DNA from 2 places in the Pseudoalteromonas sp. SG44-8 genome. Region 2 is predicted to be linked to the other one. Evidence: predicted binding sites of a transcription regulator. Region 2 holds the regulator's gene; the other holds the start of a gene.
The links. Region 2 encodes sigma-54, which starts transcription at its own class of promoters, with help from an activator protein. Its sites were predicted from a motif close to GTTGGCACGNNNNTNGNNT; they were not measured.
Positions count from the first base shown of each region.

Region 1: a site for sigma-54 is predicted at 3,487-3,505, ahead of fliE (flagellar hook-basal body complex protein FliE). Genes of this name have one in related genera too.

Region 1 covers NZ_JACJEQ010000007.1:122,568-132,027, forward strand. Annotated here, with positions in the region: gene fliH (flagellar assembly protein FliH) at 1-343, opposite strand, end outside; gene fliG (flagellar motor switch protein FliG) at 347-1,387, opposite strand; gene fliF (flagellar basal-body MS-ring/collar protein FliF) at 1,380-3,095, opposite strand; gene fliE (flagellar hook-basal body complex protein FliE) at 3,116-3,448, opposite strand; gene H5163_RS08290 (sigma-54 dependent transcriptional regulator) at 3,627-5,105, opposite strand; gene H5163_RS08295 (PAS domain-containing sensor histidine kinase) at 5,102-6,214, opposite strand; gene H5163_RS08300 (DNA-3-methyladenine glycosylase I) at 6,355-6,942, shown strand; gene H5163_RS08305 (sigma-54 dependent transcriptional regulator) at 7,362-8,798, opposite strand; gene H5163_RS08310 (flagellin) at 8,962-9,460, opposite strand, start outside.
Region 2 covers NZ_JACJEQ010000036.1:21,792-31,251, reverse strand. Annotated here, with positions in the region: gene mlaF (phospholipid ABC transporter ATP-binding protein MlaF) at 1-389, opposite strand, end outside; gene H5163_RS18925 (calcium/sodium antiporter) at 645-1,616, shown strand; gene H5163_RS18920 (KpsF/GutQ family sugar-phosphate isomerase) at 1,642-2,613, shown strand; gene kdsC (3-deoxy-manno-octulosonate-8-phosphatase KdsC) at 2,613-3,164, shown strand; gene lptC (LPS export ABC transporter periplasmic protein LptC) at 3,161-3,715, shown strand; gene lptA (lipopolysaccharide transport periplasmic protein LptA) at 3,705-4,238, shown strand; gene lptB (LPS export ABC transporter ATP-binding protein) at 4,235-4,960, shown strand; gene H5163_RS18895 (RNA polymerase factor sigma-54) at 5,027-6,523, shown strand; gene hpf (ribosome hibernation promoting factor) at 6,552-6,839, shown strand; gene ptsN (PTS IIA-like nitrogen regulatory protein PtsN) at 6,844-7,296, shown strand; gene rapZ (RNase adapter RapZ) at 7,484-8,326, shown strand; gene H5163_RS18875 (HPr family phosphocarrier protein) at 8,355-8,627, shown strand; gene mgtE (magnesium transporter) at 8,752-9,460, shown strand, end outside.

The sequences.
Region 1 (9,460 bases), on a different contig from region 2:
TATAACCGGCTTCTTTTCCCTCACCTACGCCTTTTTCAAAACCATCAATATAACCCTGCTCGTGGCCTTGTTTTAAGCCTTCTTCGTAGGCATCTTGACGAATTCGTTCCAGCTCAGCCATCGTTAACGAGGGCAGCTCAGGCTCTTCGGGCTCTAGTGCTTGTTCACTTTCTTCAAGCTCTTTACGATATAAATCGGCCAGCGGTGTACCAAACGCCGTTGAACGACCATCGAATTTTCGAGTGTCTTGCGTAACATCTGGAATTGGCCAGTTTTCTAATAATTCATCAACTGCTTCACTGGCTCGTAAAGGACGACCTTGATATTGAGTAGGTTTGCTCATGGTTTACAAGAACTCCTCACCACCACCACCACCAAGCATAATTTCACCTGAATCAGCGAGACGACGTGCCGTAGATAAAATCTCTTTTTGCGCGGCTTCAACTTCGCTGATCCGCACAGGTGCCATTGCTTCTAAATCATCAGCAAGCATCTCTGCAGCCCGTTTTGACATATTGCCGAGGATTTTCTCTTTCAATGCATCATCAGTACCTTTGATGGCTTTCATCAGTACATCTTGTTGGACTTCTCGCAAGATAGCTTGAATACCACGATCATCAACATCCATTAAGTTTTCAAATACGAACATTAAATCTTGGATTTGTTGCGACATCTCTTCGTCATGCTCACGGATAGAATCCATCAACTGACCTTCAATATTAGTATCGAGGTAGTTCATGATATCTGCCGCCGCTTTCAAGCCGCCCATTTTTGCAGCTTGCGCACCAGCTTGTCCGGCAAATTGTTTTTCCATTATCTCGTTCAACTCTTGTAAAGCCGCAGGTTGAACTTCTTCAAGGTTGGCGATTCGCATGGTTAAATCTAAGCGCACTTTTTCAGGAAACTGCGCTAAAATTTCGGCCGATTGCTCAGGCTCCAAATACGATAAAACGATAGTTTGTATTTGCGGATGCTCATTGCGAATAATATTGGCAACCTGCTTTGAGTCCATCCATTTCAATGAATCAAGACCCTTGGCACCAGATCCCATAACAATTTGATCTATCAGGCTTGCCGCTTTATCTTCACCAAGTGCCGCAGTAAGCGCTTTTTTGATAAAATCTTCTGATTGGAAGCCAATCGTACTAAAGCTTTGTATTTGTTCTATAAATAAATTGTGCACGGCACTGATTTTGGCTTGCGATAGATCATCTATCGCCGCCATTGCCATACCCACTTTTTGCACCTGTTTAGGTTCAAGGTGCTTTAATATTTGCGCTGCATCTTCTTCGGATAAGCTTAGCAATAAAATTGCGGCTTTATCTACACCGTCTAATTTATCAACATCAAACGCTGCTGGCAGTTGTTTTTGTTCTTGATCAGTCATCTTCAGTTAACCACGCTTTCACAACTTGTGAGGAGAGTTCTGGCTCATTTGCTACTAAGGCACGAACAGCTTTTAATAAGTCTTCATCGCCATGTAGGTCTGGTAACTGTAGTGTACCATCACTTGAGAAGCCAACCGAAGCAGAATCAAAATCTTTATTTAGCATATCTAGGGTGTTATCACCAATATCTACACCAGAACTAAGCGCATCATCATCATACTCTTCAAGGGTATCATCTGGGTAAATCAAGCGTTTCAGCATAGGTTTAACCACCGCCATGATTAGCACTATAATAACCAATGCGCCAAGCACTAAACGCACAACTTTCATAAACCAGTTTTGTTCCCACAGTGGCACTTCAATAGCTAAGTCCATCGGTTCACGTACAAACGGTACTGTCACTACTTCTAATGCATCACCACGCTGTAAGTCAAAACCCACACCACCTTGCAGTAAACGACGAATATTTGACAGTGCTTCAACTGAGCGAGGCTCCATAGTCGTTTCACCATTTTCACCCACTTTTGCCACATAATCGACTGCCACAGACACACTAATTCGACGAATAACACCACTTTGCTGACGTGTGTGGGAGATAGTAGTATCAAGTTCATAGTTACGTGTCGCTTCTTTGTGAGTGCGACTGGGTGATGAACCAGAGCCTGCACCACCTTGACCGGCAATTTCAGGAATATTTGAATCTGTTGGAGGCTGATTTGTCAGCGCGCCAGGAATACCGATAGCTAACCCGCCGATGTTGTTTTCTTCAAAGGTGGTTTCACTGCGTACCGCCGGTAAATCAGGGTTGTAGCGTTTTTGAGTTTCTTCAATCGCACTAAAGTCCATACTTAAATCGACTTGTGCAGTGTAGTTACCCATACCAATAACTGGCATTAAGATACCATCTATTTTATCTAGATATTCTTGTTCACGTTTACGTTCAATATCGTATTCTTTGCGTGAGCGAGCAGCTAACGCACTTTGCGATCCTGAATTAAGTAATCGGCCATTTTGGTCTGTTACAGTTACTCGTGACGGCTCTAAACCTTGCACTGCTGAACCAATAATATCAACAATGGCGTCCACTTCTTCACTACCGAGCATGCGACCACGTTTTAAAGTTAATACCACTGTTGCGGATGGTTTTTTCTCACGACGAGCAAAAACATTTTCTTTCGGTATTGCCAATAATACTTTAGCACGCGTGACATTTTGTAGTTCCTCAATCGTACGCGCTAGTTGTTGTTCACGACCATGCTTTAAACGTTCACGCTCTAAACGCTGACTAACACCAAAACCCATATCTTGCATGATAATATCAGTACCCGAGTTCGGCGCTTGCTCAATACCTTCGCGGGTCATTAACAATTTAATATTTTGATATTCATTTTCAGGAACAGAAACCACATTGCCATCAAGTTGATAGTCAATTTTTTGTGCATCTAAAAAGTCGAGCGTTTGAATTAGCTCTTCCGTTGGCATTTTTCCAAGTGGACGCATATCTGGTTGACGTGCCCAAATAATCACAAAAATAGCAATCGCTAAACAAATCGCTAATGCAATAATTAGAGTAACCTGACGCAATACATCAACGCCGTTTAATGCACTTAAATAGCCTGACTTTTGTTCTTGTTGATCGTCATTATCAGTTTGGTCGATACCGCCGCCGGCCAAAGCAAGATCTGTTGATTGATTAGATTGCGCCACAATAATTCTCCACTACCTAGTTAAACAGGCATGTTCATGATTTCTTTATAGGCTTCTACAAGTTTGTTACGAACTTGCACCGTAGCTTCAAAGGCAACTGACGATTTTTGTGATGCGATCATTGCATCCGCTAATGACACATTTCGATCGCCCATTTCAACCGCTACGACTTTTTGTTTCGCATCAGCTTGAAGGCCATTCACTGTATTGAGTGCATCACTTAACAAATCGCCAAATTGGGCGCTCGAAGTAGGCTGCGCCTGCGTCGGTAATTTGTTTACTTGATTACTACGACCAGCTTCGAGAGCCATAGATTGCATTTCTTGAAATAATGCGCTGTTTTGAATTTTCATAATTGTCTCTGACGATGCAGTTTACTAATAACTTAATAAAGCACAAAGCATGCCAACTAATAAACCAATAAATATCAGAAACTTAAGATTTATTTTAGTTGTCAGAGTTTTGACAAGTTTACGCCCAGCAAGGCTGAGCGTAAATTAAATAGTGAAGGAAAACAAAAATTATAGAGGCTTAAGCAGGTAAGGTGATCCCCAAATCACGCATTTGAGCCAATTTATAACGTAATGTTCGTGGGCTGATCCCTAATGTTTCAGCTACATCTTTACGCTTGCCTTGACAACGATTTAGGGTTTCTAAAATAATTCTATGCTCTTTATCTTTAAGTTCATCTTTGTAACTTCCCGAATCCAAGCTTGGTAATTCTTCACGCAGCTGATTGCGTTGTGCTGTGGCTTTTATTGCTGGCGCTTGCAGATCATAATAAGCATCATTAGTTGGTGAACTTGTAACCGCCGAAGTAGTGCTTTCTGGTGCTGAATTAACCGGCACTAAACTTGCTGATAAAGCCGCAGTTAGAGGAGTCTGGGTTAAATTTTCAATAAAAATAGCACTTTCGTCAATCATATCACCGTGGCGTAATATCAGCGCACGCTGGATCACATTATCCAGTTCACGCACATTACCTGGCCAAGTATGAGCTAATAATTTTTTCTCTGCCGGTTCGCTAAGTACAGCGATAGGCTCTTTGCTTTTATTGAGATGACGTTCAATTAAATGCTTTGCCAACACGACAATATCGCCTGGACGTTGACAAAGTGGACGCCACATCAACGGAAATACATTTAATCGATAATATAAATCTTCTCTAAACTGGTGCTTAGCCACAGCCTCTTTTAAATCACGGTTACTGGTAGCCAAAATACGTACATCCAGCTTAATAGTTTTGCGACCACCTAAACGTTCAACTTCGCGTTCTTGTAATACGCGTAGTAACTTAGCCTGTAGGCCTAAATCCATCTCAGTGATTTCATCAAGTAAAATTGTGCCACCTTGTGCTTGCTCAAATTTACCCGGACAAGCTTGAATCGCACCAGTAAACGCGCCTTTCTCGTAGCCAAATAATGTAGCTTCGAGCATATTTTCAGGGATCGCAGCACAGTTTATTGCGACGAATGGCTGCTCTGCGCGATCTGATTTATCATGGATAAAGCGTGCGAGTACTTCTTTACCTGAGCCACTAGGACCAAGCACCATCACACTGGCATCCGATTTAGCAACCCGACTTGCAAGTTCTAATAGCTGAATACTACTCGGATCAGCGACAATCGGGCCATCTGTTTCTTTTTCTGGCTCAGGTAGATAGCGGCTTACCATATTAAGTAGCACTTCGGGCGCAAACGGTTTGGCCATATAGTCAATTGCCCCTAACCGCATAGCCTCAACAGCATCATCAATAGTCGCATACGCTGTCATCATTAAAACCGGTAGATCAGGGTAATTAAGATTAATGCTGCGCAGTAAATCAAGACCACTCATCGCGCCCATTTGCACATCGCTCACGACCAGCGAAAAGCTGTCTTTTTTAAGTAGCACCATAGCTTGCTCGGCACTGTCAGCCGCAACGCAATCTATTCCAGACATTTCAAGCGTATCAATCAAGGCTTCACGAAGCCCTGCATCATCTTCAACCACTAAAATCGTGTTGTTCATATTGCCTCCGCCGATGTTGACTTTGTACAAATAGGTAACAGTAAACTAAAGCAGGCTCCGCCTTGAGCATTGTTCGTTACTTCAACTCGTCCTTGGTGTGCATTTGCGACTGAACTAACCACCGCTAAGCCTAAACCGGTGCCTTGGCTTCGCGTAGTAAAAAATGGTTCAAATAATTTATCAAGTAAGCTTAAATCGACCCCAGGGCCATTATCACTTACAGTAATACACACTAGCTCGGGGTCACTCGCATCCCGCTGCGCACTTAATTGAACGAGTGCATTACTGCCAATGACTTGAATACTATTGTGAATAAGGTTTTGAATGGCACTGGCAAGCGCAGTTTTATTGCCCATTATCTCGATATCAGGCTCAGGTAAACTGACCTGAAGTTCACTATTATTAAGTGCGACCATAGCATCAGCGCCAGTTTTCACTTCAGTTAATAATTGCTGCATGGAAACATGTTCAACAACTTGCTGATCGCCACTTTTTGCGAACAACAACATATCGTTTACTTGGGTTTCGAGATCTTTTAAACGCGACATTAACTTAGTATGAAAATTGCCTCGAGAGCTTTCGGGTAACCGCTTTGAACCTAAATTAGCGGCATACAAAATCGCAGCAGACAGTGGTGTTCGCACTTGATGTGCCAAAGATGCCACCATTTTACCCAATGCACTTAAACGCTGCATATGTGCAACGCGTGTTTGTAGACGACGCGTTTCGGTTAAGTCAGTCATTAAGATTAATTGCCCTGGCTCTGGCGCTAATGCCGTTATTTCTAACTTAATTAAGCGTCCATCTTTTAGCGATACTTCATGGCCATCATCTTGTTGGGGCCGAAACGAGCGCTGGATCACACTGAACCACTTTTCACCTTCGAGTGGTTCCCCTAACATGTCTGTTGCGATTTGATTAGCTTTAGCGATCAAACCGCGACCATCAAGCACCACAACACCCGCAGGCATTGTATCTACTAAATGACTTAACCAACTGGCTTGCTGGCGTAATTCACTTAACTCACCAATGTACTCTTCTTGCAGTAAACATGGGTTATACTGGGTCGCTGTGATAAATTGTGGTTTTAAGACATTAGCTAAGGCCATAATGCATTCTCGTTTACAGGATCTAACTAGCTAAATGCACAAATTGTACCAACAATTATATTGATTAATTTCATTTGCTTAGCGTATAAATAACGCGACAAAAAAATGACAAACTAAAATAAGCAAAGCAAGGAGACACTATGAATTCAACAAATTTATGTCGCTGCCCTTGGCTCGATACCAGTAAAGATGACTATGTTGACTATCACGACAACGAATGGGGTGTGCCTGTTTATGATGATCAAATCTTGTTTGAGTTTATTACTCTGGAATCAGCACAAGCAGGATTAAGTTGGTATACGATTTTAAAGAAACGTGATGGCTATCGTCGTGCATTTTTGGATTTTGATGTAGAAAAAGTCGCACAAATGAACGAGCACGATGTTGAACGATTAATGCTTGATGAAACAATTATCCGTAATCGTTTAAAAATTGTAGCAACCATAAATAACGCCAAACGTTTTATTGAAATTCAGCAAGAATTTGGCAGCTTCAGTAACTATCAATGGCAGTTTGTAGGTGGAAAGCCGTTAGTGAATGAGTTAGATAAACTTAGTGACTACCCTGCAATTACAGAGGCCTCAACTGCATTTGCAAAAGATTTAAAAAAACGGGGATTTAAGTTTTTAGGTCCAACCACAGTGTACGCCCATATGCAGGCCTGTGGTATGGTGAATGATCATAGTAATGATTGTTTTAGAAAAGCAGAGATTATTGAAAAATACTAGGTATTAAGAGCTAGAAAAGTGACTAGGCGCTAGGATCCTAAAATCTAGCTTCTGGGAATTAATGGCTGAAGCCATTTCCTACAAATGCTTAACCCACATATAAGCAGGCTTCAGCCGCGAAAGATTTATATATATTTTTATCTGCTCATTTGCTCTCATTCACTTCTCTTTGTGCAAAAGATCTTTAAATGATTGATCCACCACAGAGAACTCCGAGTTCAAAGAGGAAGGGATTAGGGTCCTAGCCCTTCAGCTCCGTGTAGCGCGCAGCGCCTCGGTGGTAAAAATTAAGTAACTATTTGCAAGCACCGAAATGGTAGGTAGTGCTTTAGCGCGTCAATGAACTTATCACCGTAAACGACGACCACACTCTGTGATTACTGATATTGCGAAGTAAAATATTAGCAACTTAGCACGTGTTAATCTCGTGATAGGTTATATTTTTTCATTTTTTCAACTAAGGTTGTGCGGCGTACACCCAAGATCTCCGCAGCACGCGCTACGACATAATCATAACGCTCTAAGGCCTGAGTGATCAGGCTAATTTCCAGCTCAGCTAAATAATCTTTTAGCTCAATCCCTTCGTCGGGTAAAAGGTCTGCTGATGGCTGAATTGCTTCAACTTCTGGCTCATCGTCGTAATCACTAAAACCAGTACTGAAAATATCATTGAAAGCATCACGCTCCATAAGCTCTTCGGGATATTGTGGTTCATAAGCATCAACTTCAATATAACGATATTTTGCTGGTAGGTCTGGAATATCAACCACTTTATCTGGCAGCATGATCACCATACGCTCAACTAAGTTAGCTAACTCGCGAATATTACCCGGCCATGTATGCTCTTTTAAACTATCAATTGCGCGCTCGGTAAATTTAGCGGTAGTACCACTTTGCTCATTAATACGGCGCATTAGCTCTTTTAATAATAATGGAATATCATCAGCACGTTCTGCAAGTGATGGGTTTTCGATAGGAAAAACATTGAGTCGATAATATAAATCTTCGCGGAAACTTCCTTGCTCTATCATTTTTTCAAGATCACGGTGTGTTGCAGCAATCACCCGCACATCCGCTTGAATTGGTTTTGTACCACCAACCCGCTCATAGCTGCGCTCTTGTAACACTCGTAATAACTTTACTTGCATTTGCAGCGGCATATCGCCAATTTCATCTAAAAAAAGCGTCCCACCTTGGGCAAGTTCAAAACGGCCTTTACGCGCTGAAATAGCACCAGTGAACGCGCCTTTTTCATGACCAAATAACTCACTTTCTAACAGCTCCGCAGGTATCGCCCCACAGTTAACGGGTACAAATGGCCCTGTATTACGTTTTGATAGTAAATGAACATTACGAGCAACCACTTCTTTACCAGTACCTGATTCGCCTAAAATTAATACATTAGCGTCCGTTTTAGCAACTTGTTCAATTAAAAAGCGTACATCTTTAACCGCTTCAGTTTCACCAACTAAGCCATCAAAGGTTTTGTGCGGTTTTGCGTGTTTATGCTCATTTGGTAACATCCGTTGATACTGTTGGCAATCATGCAGTAATTGAGTCGTTACATCATGGTTAAAAGGTTCACAGATAAGGCCAACTACATTGGCAATGCTCAACAGTGATTTAAGGGTTTCACCAATTAATAGAAATGGTATTGTTGGATGGCGCTTGATCACGCTCTCATGATCTAAACTTTGTAATGCGCCGAGGATCACCATACATGACTGCTTTTGGTATTTTTCACATTCTTGTTCAAGGCTTGCATCATCAAGCAGTTGCACTGCCTCACCAATAAAGGTAAGCGCAGCATGTAAACCAATCGCACGATTATTATTATTATCTAAGATCAAGATCATTATTTAGCGAACCACAGTTACTACAAGCTATTAATAATTTAAATTGTAAGCGAGTTTGGGAGGGATGCAAGCACTAAGCGGCAGTTTTTTGACAACTATGCCAAAAAATAGACGCTTAGCTAATTGCAAGTAATACTTAAGAATTACCGCAGTATCTTTAATATTAAAGCAAGCCTAAAATAGATTCAGCCGATTGGTTGGCTTGTCCACGCAGTGCAACTGACGCTTGTGCTAAAATATCATTTGATACTTGCTGTGAAACCGCCTGAGCATAATCGGTATCTTGAATTCGACTTTGGCTCGCGGCAATATTTTCTTGCTGAGTTCCTAAGCCTTTAATGGTACTTGCCAAAGTATTTTGAAAAGCACCAAGTTCAGCTCGCTGGGCGTTAATTTCGTCCGCTGCTTGGTCACTAATATCAATTGCAGCTTGAGCACCTGCTTGAGTAGAAATATCAATTGTTGATATTACTGATGCAAAACTACCGTCCGAAGGAGTAACCGTTTGATTTGCATTCGCATCTGGACCAACTTGAAACGACACCGACTGACCATCAAACATAGGTTTTCCTGCAAAATTAGCATTTTCAAACGTCTCTGTAATTTGACTTTGTAACTGCACTACTTCTTCTTGCAAAGCAGCACGGTCATTATCATTTAAT
Region 2 (9,460 bases):
AATTTCATTAGCACCACAAGGCGAATTAAATCTTCACTTAGACGAGTGTGCTCACGCAGCGGAAAAGCGATATTGTCAAACACTGACATATCGGTAAATAATGCGCCGCTTTGAAACAACATACTCATTTTGGTTCGCGCCGCATAAAGCTCTTTGCGCGACATGGTAGGAATGTTATTACCTTCGAATAAAATAGTGCCGCTATCTGGTTTTAATTGGCCACCAATTAAACGCAACATGGTGGTTTTACCAATTCCGCTTGGCCCCATAATTGCCGTAATTTTTCCTTTAGGGACACTAAAGCTCATATTTTTATATATACAGCGATTGCCCCTAGAAAAGCTTACATCCTTGATTTCTACTATTGGTTGCGACAAGTCGCTCTCCATTACTATTTTCACTAGTTCACCTATTTTAAGCGTTTTTACACCAAGATGGAAAAAACAAATCGTAAAATTTTGTAATATTCTATGTAATAGCGCTGCAAAGCTTACAGCCGTTGGCTTAACCGTCGCTTAAATAATTTTTCTCAGTCCAAATCAGTCCATAATCTAACAAGCTTCGCAGATTCTTTTATTTATACTTTCAGGTTGGCTTTTGTTACTATTTGCAGCCATCTCATTTTGAATAATTGGCGTAACGTAATGGTGACTTCTTTTGTCATTTTAATTCTCGGATTTGCAGCTCTCGTTTGGAGTGCAGATCGCTTTGTATATGGTGCTGCGGCACTGGCAAAAAATTTCGGTGTTCCTACTCTTATTGTTGGTTTAACAGTTGTTGCTATGGGCTCGTCAGCCCCTGAAATGATGGTCTCAGCATCAGCTGCGCTTGCAGGTAAAACTGACACTGCCGTGGGTAATGCCGTTGGCTCAAATATCACTAATATTTTACTTGTTTTAGGTATTACCGCGCTATTGCGCCCACTATCAGTATCATCAATGACATTAAAACGCGAAATGCCGCTTGTGCTGCTAGTGTCAATCGCCGCCTGGTATATATTTTCGGATAACTACTTTTCATTTGCTGAGGGCGTTGCATTAATCATAGGCTTTGTGGTCTTTATTGCGGGCTTAGTTATTATTTCTATTCGCGCTAAAAACCAAGCTGATGACCCATTTGTAAGTGAAGCCTGTGAAGACGTACCAGATAACGTGCCCACCAAATCGGCTTTATTTTGGTTAATTATTGGTATGATATTACTGCCTGTGAGCTCACATTTTTTAGTTGGCTCAGCAGTTGATATAGCCAAATATTTTGGCCTAAGTGATTTAGTAATAGGGTTAACCATTATTGCTATTGGCACCAGTCTGCCTGAGCTGGCAGCCTGTATTGCTGGGGTATTAAAAAACGAAGATGATTTAGCACTGGGTAATATTGTTGGCTCAAATATCTTTAACATTTTAGCTGTGTTGCCACTGGCTGGGATTATCAACCCTTCAATTATTGACCCTTCAGCTGCAAACCGTGATGCCTTAATTATGATTGGTGCCACCATAGCCCTTATAGCTATGTCCTTGAGCTTTAAAGGTACAAGACGCATTAATAGAGTTGAAGGTGGCCTGTTATTGGTCGCATTTTTAGCATATCAGAGTTATATTTTTAGCCAAGTTGCTTAATGCTACCCACAAAATGGATAACACAATGACGCAGTTAAATTTTATTGAACAAGGTAAGCGGGTGCTAGAAATAGAGCGCCAAGCACTGCTTGATATAACCCAATATCTAGACGAAAACTTTAATCAAGCTTGCCAATTGATGTATCAATGTCACGGAAGGATCATAGTAGTCGGTATGGGGAAATCTGGGCATATTGGTAATAAAATTGCTGCAACACTGGCAAGCACTGGCACGCCTGCGTTTTTTGTCCATCCGGGTGAAGCAAGTCATGGTGATTTAGGGATGATCACTCGTGATGACGTGGTTATGCTTATTTCTAACTCAGGCGAAACCAGCGAAGTACTGAATATTATTCCGGTTATTAAACGTATTGGCGCAAAAATGATCGCCATGACAGGTAACCCTGAATCATCAATGGCAAATTGGGCTGATGCTCATGTATGCATCAAAGTAAGTCAAGAGGCCTGCCCATTAGGACTCGCCCCGACTGCGAGCACGACGGCAACGCTTGCGATGGGTGATGCAATAGCCGTTGCTCTGTTAGAAACCCGAGGCTTTACTGCCGATGACTTTGCGCTATCGCATCCTGGGGGAAGCTTAGGCAAACGTTTACTATTGTGTTTAAAAGATATTATGCACAGTGGCCCAGCAACGCCTATGATCAATGACAAGCAATGTATCAAAGATGCATTAATCGAAATGTCGGCCAAGGGCTTAGGTATGACGGCCATTGTTGACGACACAGGGCAACTTGCAGGGCTTTTTACTGACGGTGATTTACGCCGAATTTTAGAGCAACGAATAGATATTCATAGCACTTTGATCAGCACTGTCATGACCCGCTCTTGCACTACAGCAACCGCGGATATGCTTGCCGCCGAGGCACTCAATATTATGGAGAATAAGCGTATCAATGGCTTAATTGTAGTTGATGATAAACACCACCCTATTGGTGCTCTTAATATGCAAGATTTGCTCAAAGCAGGAGTTTTATAATGCAGTTTGCTGACTTATATCAGCCACTTTCAGATGATGCGAGCGAGCGAGCACAAAAAATCAAACTCCTGATCTGTGATATCGATGGGGTGTTTTCAGATGGCCGCATTTATCTTGGCAATCAAGGTGAAGAACTCAAAGCGTTTAATACTAAAGATGGTTTTGGTATCAAAGCACTGATCAATAGCGGTTTTGAAGTTGCCGTGATCACCGGTCGTCATTCACAGATAGTTCAGCAACGGATGACTAGCCTGACAGTACCGCATATTTACCAAGGTCAAGAAAACAAGTTGCAAGCTTATCAACAGGTCAAAGATAAATTGCAGTTAAGCGATGAACAAATCGCTTACATAGGCGATGACGGACCTGACTTGCCGGTAATGGAATTAGTTGGTTTTGCGGTGGCAGTAAATGATGCTCACCCTTTGATCAAGCGAGTTTCACATTATACAACCATGCTCCCTGGTGGTTTTGGAGCGGTGCGTGAACTCACTGATTTATTAATGCTCGAAAATGGTAAATCATTAACCAGCGAAGGCACAAGCTCATGAATAGTGCGCGTTTAATATTATGCGTATTATTTGTCGGCTGTATGGTATGGCTGTGGTATCCGTATTTTTATCAAAGCACTGCCATAAAACAAAACCAAGAAGATATAATAGCAAAACCTGATTATACTGCGGTGGCATTAAAACAAACCGCGTTTGATGAACAAGGTAAAATTAGCCACAAAGTAACAGCTGCAAAAATGGAACTTTACCAACAGTTAGGGTTTACTTACTTTGAACAACCTATTTTTACACTCTATAATCAACAGCAAACGTGGCAAATTAATGCCGATGAAGCCACCCTATATGAAAATCATCAATTAATTTTAGAAGGTAATGTGGTTGCTAAAAACCTGACCAATAATGCCATGATTGAACATATAAACGCAGATAATATTCAGGTTGATATTGAACTACAAACCATGAGTTCAGAACAACCAGTTGAATTAATCGGACCAAATTTAAAGATCACTGGGCGCGGCCTCCATGCCGACTTAAAAGCCGAAGTGGTAGAACTAATTAACCATACGCGAACCATATATTATGACCAATAAATTTGCTCACTTGCTTGTGATACCAAGCTTATTCATTGCCTTTGCAAGCTTTGCTGAAAATACGGCACCACCTGCGGATCAAGTCTCTATCAGTGCTGAAAAGCAGCTTGCCCAACTGAAAGATAATATCGGTATTTTTGAAAAAAATGTTGAAATCATTCATGGTAACCGCCGTATCAAAGCGGATCGACTTGAAGTCCATAAGCGCGAAGATTTAGGCAATAACAAACAATTGCTTGTTGCAACTGGTAACCCTGCTTACTTTGAAGAAAAACAAACTGATGGCACAATAATGAGCGCCAGTGCTGATGAAGTCCGTTACGATGTCGCCAAGCGCTATTTAACTTTAATTGGTAATGCACAAGTCACTCAAGCAGGTCAAAAAATTAATGCCAAAAGCATTACCTATGATATGGACCAACAGCTGATCAGTGCTGAAAAAGGCGCAAGCTCAAACGATCGCGTACACACTATTTTGGTACCTGTTGACAGTAAAAAAGACAAACCTAAAGGGCAGCCATGAGTATATTAAAAGCTGAATTTTTAGCAAAAAGCTATAAAGGTCGCCAAGTTGTAAAAAGCGTGGGTTTAGAAGTTAGCGCAGGCAGCATTGTTGGCTTACTGGGTCCTAATGGCGCAGGTAAAACCACCACTTTTTATATGATTGTGGGTTTAGTACCTAGCGACAAAGGTAAAATAAGTATTGATGATAATGACATCACTTTACTGCCAATGCACAGTCGCGCACGGTTAGGGATTGGCTACTTACCACAAGAATCATCCATCTTTCGTAAGTTAACTGTTTATCAAAACCTGATGGCTATTTTAGAAACTCGTAAAGAGCTGAATAAACAAGCCAGAGAAGAAGCACTAGACAGCTTACTTGATGAGTTTAGCATTCAACATATTCGCGACAGCCAAGGTATGGCATTATCTGGTGGTGAACGTCGTCGAGTTGAAATTGCACGCGCTTTAGCCGCAAATCCAAAATTTATCTTACTTGATGAGCCTTTTGCTGGCGTTGATCCTATTTCAGTGTTAGATATAAAGAAGATTATTGAACACCTTAAAAACCGTGGTATTGGCGTACTTATTACCGACCACAATGTACGAGAAACCCTTGATGTTTGTGAAAAAGCCTACATAGTTTCTCATGGGGAGTTAATTGCATCAGGTACCCCTGAGCATGTACTTGCCGACCAAACAGTCCGCGATGTTTACCTGGGCGAGCAATTTAGGCTATAAAGCCACGCTCGGCTAAGTATCTGCTAGACTTAACGATGATAACAATAAAAGGATTGTTAGAGATACATGAGGCAATCACTCCAGCTGCGCATGGGCCAGCAACTTACAATGACACCACAGCTGCAACAAGCAATTCGCTTATTGCAACTCAGTACATTGGATCTCCAGCAAGAAATTCAAGAAGCACTCGACAGCAATCCATTGTTAGAGCTAGAAGAGCATGAATATTCAGACGACACGGCTGGTAAAAACGAACAAAAACAAGACAACGATGACTTAACTGTTAGTGCATCAGCAGACGACAAGCCCAGCGAATATGAACAAGAAAGTAGCGAAGCATTAAGTAAAGAGACTTTAAGTGACGAAATGGCTATGGACGTCACCTGGGACGAATACATGAGTGCTGCGCCAAATACGTCATCCGGCCCAATGCCTGAAGATGAGTCAATTTATCAAGGTGCTTCAACTGAAACCCTGCACGAATATCTGATGTGGCAATTACAGCTCACACCTTTTAGTCCAACCGATGAAGCTATTGCCATTGCGATTGTTGAAGCTGTTGACGATTCAGGTATTTTAACCTTGAGCTGCGAAGACATCGCAGAGAGCTTAAATCAAGGTAATAACGAAGAAGAAATCGAACTAGACGAAGTGCAAGCAGTGTTAAAACGCATTCAGTTATTTGACCCTGTTGGTATTGCTGCGCGCAGCCTACAAGAATGTTTATGTATTCAATTAAATCAATTTGATCCTGCAACTCCTTGGATTAGCGAGACTAAAATGATTTTAACTGATCATATCGATTTATTAGCTAGTCGTGACTATCGCACTTTGATGAAAAAGACTAAGCTTAAAGAAGATGAGCTGAAAGAAGTAATGACATTGATCCACAGCCTTAATCCAAAGCCTGCGGATACTATAGTACGCGAAGAATCAGAGTATGTTATACCTGATGTTTCGGTGAAAAAAATTAAAGGTCGCTGGGTGGTTGAACTTAATCCAGACAGCATGCCAAAAATTAGAGTGAACAGCCAATATGCGGCAATGTCACGCTCAGTAAAATCAAGCACTGACAGCCAATTTATACGTTCGCATTTGCAAGAAGCTAAATGGTTTATTAAAAGCCTAGAAAGTCGTAACGAGACGTTACTCAAAGTAACTAACTGCATTGTAAAACAACAGCAGGGATTCTTTGAGCATGGCCCTGAAGCAATGCGACCTATGGTACTAAACGACGTTGCTGAAATGGTTGAGATGCACGAATCAACAATCTCTCGCGTAACGACACAAAAGTACATGCATACCCCCCGTGGTATTTTTGAGTTAAAGTATTTTTTCTCAAGTCATGTAAGCACTGAGAACGGCGGCGAATGCTCTTCGACAGCTATTCGAGCATTGATCAGAAAATTGATCAGTGCAGAAAACTCAGCGAAACCATTGAGTGATAGTAAGATTGCAGATATATTGGCAGAGCAAGGTATCAAAGTAGCTAGACGGACTATTGCAAAATACCGCGAGTCGCTGGCTATTCCACCGTCAAATCAACGTAAAAGTTTGATTTAAGGCGTAAAATCACAAGAGGAAAATGCTTATGCAACTAAATTTAACTGGTCGTCACGTAGAAATTACTGATTCATTAAGAGACTATGTAAACAATAAGTTTGCCAAGCTTGAAAGGCATTTTGATCATATCAATAATGTCCATGTTATTCTTGATGTAGAAAAACTAAGCCAAAAAGCAGAGGCCACATTACATGTCAGTGGCGCTGAATTATTTGCCTCGACTGAGCACCAAGACATGTATGCAGCTATTGACGGACTAATCGATAAACTTGATCGTCAAGTAATTAAACACAAAGAGAAGCACGCTCGACACTAACACTATGAAATTAAGCTCACTTATTTGTCAGGACTGCAGTAAAGCTGCGGTCCTTTTTAATAGCAAAAAACGGATCATTGAATTTATAAGCCAATTGGCTCATGAACAGCTCCCTCAGCTATCACAACAAGAAATCCTCAACGCACTACTGTCGAGAGAAAAACTAGGTAGTACGGGTATTGGTCGTGGTATTGCTATCCCTCATGGCCGTATGAGTGGTGTTGAAAACCCGCTAGCAATAATTTTAGTGAGTGAATCACCGGTTGATTTTGATGCGATTGATAATCGCCCAGTTGATATATTTGTAGCCCTCATCGTACCAGATGGTGACAGCCAACTTCATTTGAAGACGTTAGCCACAATTGCTGATAAACTCAATAACAAAGATTTTTGTAAACAACTACGTAGCGCAAAAACAGACCAAGATTTGTATCATGTAATTGCAGCTCAATCGTAGTCATACCAATTGTATTGTATTGAATTAGAGAGTAATTATTGCAACAGGAAAATAGCTCTAGAACAAGGTGGAAATTATTTATATAGTTGTTCTATATAAATAATTTTAAACAAAGTTAGTGGGTTATTTAACAAGCAAGAATGAGCATGTTTTTAATAAAATTGGTATTAAATGAAGGAGAATTTACATGGAGTTAATCATCATCAGTGGGCGTTCTGGCTCAGGTAAATCTGTTGCTTTACGTGTAGTAGAAGATCTTGGCTATTATTGTGTAGATAATATTCCAGTTAACTTATTACCGTCATTAGTACGCAGTGTCTCTGATAATTACGACAAAATTGCCGTCAGTATCGATGTTCGTAATTTACCGAAAGAGCAGGAAGAATTTAACGACATTCTTGAATACTTGCCTGGTTTTGCAAATCCGACGCTATTTTATTTAGACAGTGATGATCAAACCCTGATCAAACGCTTTTCTGAAACCCGCCGCTTACACCCATTATCTTTGGATTCTTTGCCACTGGATTTAGCCATCAAGCAAGAAAAAGTGTTGCTTGATGTATTAACTACTCGTGCTGATTTCATGCTTGATACCACAGATCTCAGTGTCCACCAGCTTGCTGAGTCAATCCGTGAAAAGATTTTAGGGAAAAAAGATAAAAAACTAATCATCACCTTTGAATCATTTGGTTTTAAGCATGGTATTCCAAAAGAAGCCGATTATGTATTTGATGCACGTTTTTTACCTAATCCACACTGGGAGCCTGAGTTAAAACCGCTCACAGGCCTGGATCAACCAGTAAAAGATTATTTAGCCAGTCACAGTATCGTGCAAAAATTCACTTGGCAGATCCAAACCTTTGTACAAACTTGGTTACCGCACTTAGAACGTAATAACCGCAGTTACTTAACAATTGCTATTGGTTGCACCGGTGGTCAACATCGCTCAGTTTATCTAGCGCAAACTATAGGTGAAAGCTTCTCGATGAGCCACAGTAATGTGAAAATTCGCCATCGTGAACAAGAATAACAACTCACGTTTACAGTAAGGAATGTTGATGCGCTTAGAAGATACATTTTTAATAAAAAACAAACTCGGTTTACATGCTCGCGCAGCCAGCGTATTAGCGCAATTAGCTGTGCAGTTTGATGCCAGCATCACACTTCATCAAGATGACAAACAAGCCGCAGGCGACAGCGTACTGGGCTTAATGCTATTAGAAAGTAGCCAAGGCAAAGAAGTTAAAGTTGTATGTGAGGGCCCGGACGCTGAACCTGCTCTTGCAGCAATTGGTGAGTTGATCGCACAACGCTTTAACGAACAAGAATAGCTCGTAGTCAGTACCACTAAATTGCGTTAAACTGAATAAAGTCGTTAATTAAACAGACCAAGCGCGTTAATTATCGACAACAGTTACCCTACCTATCAAGTGTATTAATTTTTTAAGGACGCCAATGCCAGAAGCTTTTGAACAAGATTACCCACTACAACAACTAAAACAAGTGACCAAGTCACTTAACAGTGGTCAATTTGTTCAAGTAAGGCGTATGTTGGCAAAAACAGCTCCGTGTGACACCGCATTATTACTCGAGTCATCCCCGCATAAGATTCGTACCTTATTATGGCAACTGGTTGATCCAGATGTACAAGGTGACGTACTTGAAGAACTCTCAGAAGATGTTCGTTTAGGGATCATTGCCCAAATGGAGCCGAAGCACATCGCTGCGGCAACTGAGGACATGAGTCACGATGATCTAGGGGAAGTACTACGTAGCCTACCTGATACCGTCTACAAAGACGTTGTTAGTGCCATGGACAGCCAAGATCGAGAACGTGCAACTCAAGCACTCTCTTATCAAGAGCGCTCTGCTGGCGCGCTGATGAACACAGATACAGTGACCATCCGCCCTGATGTCACTATCGACGTAGTACTGCGCTACTTACGTTTACGTGGTGAGCTACCAGAAGGTACCGATGATCTTTATGTTGTTGATAAACATAACTGCTTTATAGGTGCCATGTCGTTAACGACCTTGTTGACTAACTCGCCAGATAAAATCATTCGCGACTTAATGGATGAAGATTGTGAATCTATCCTCATTTCGATGGATGAAACCGATGTAGCACAACTGTTTGAACGTCATAACTGGATATCAGCACCAG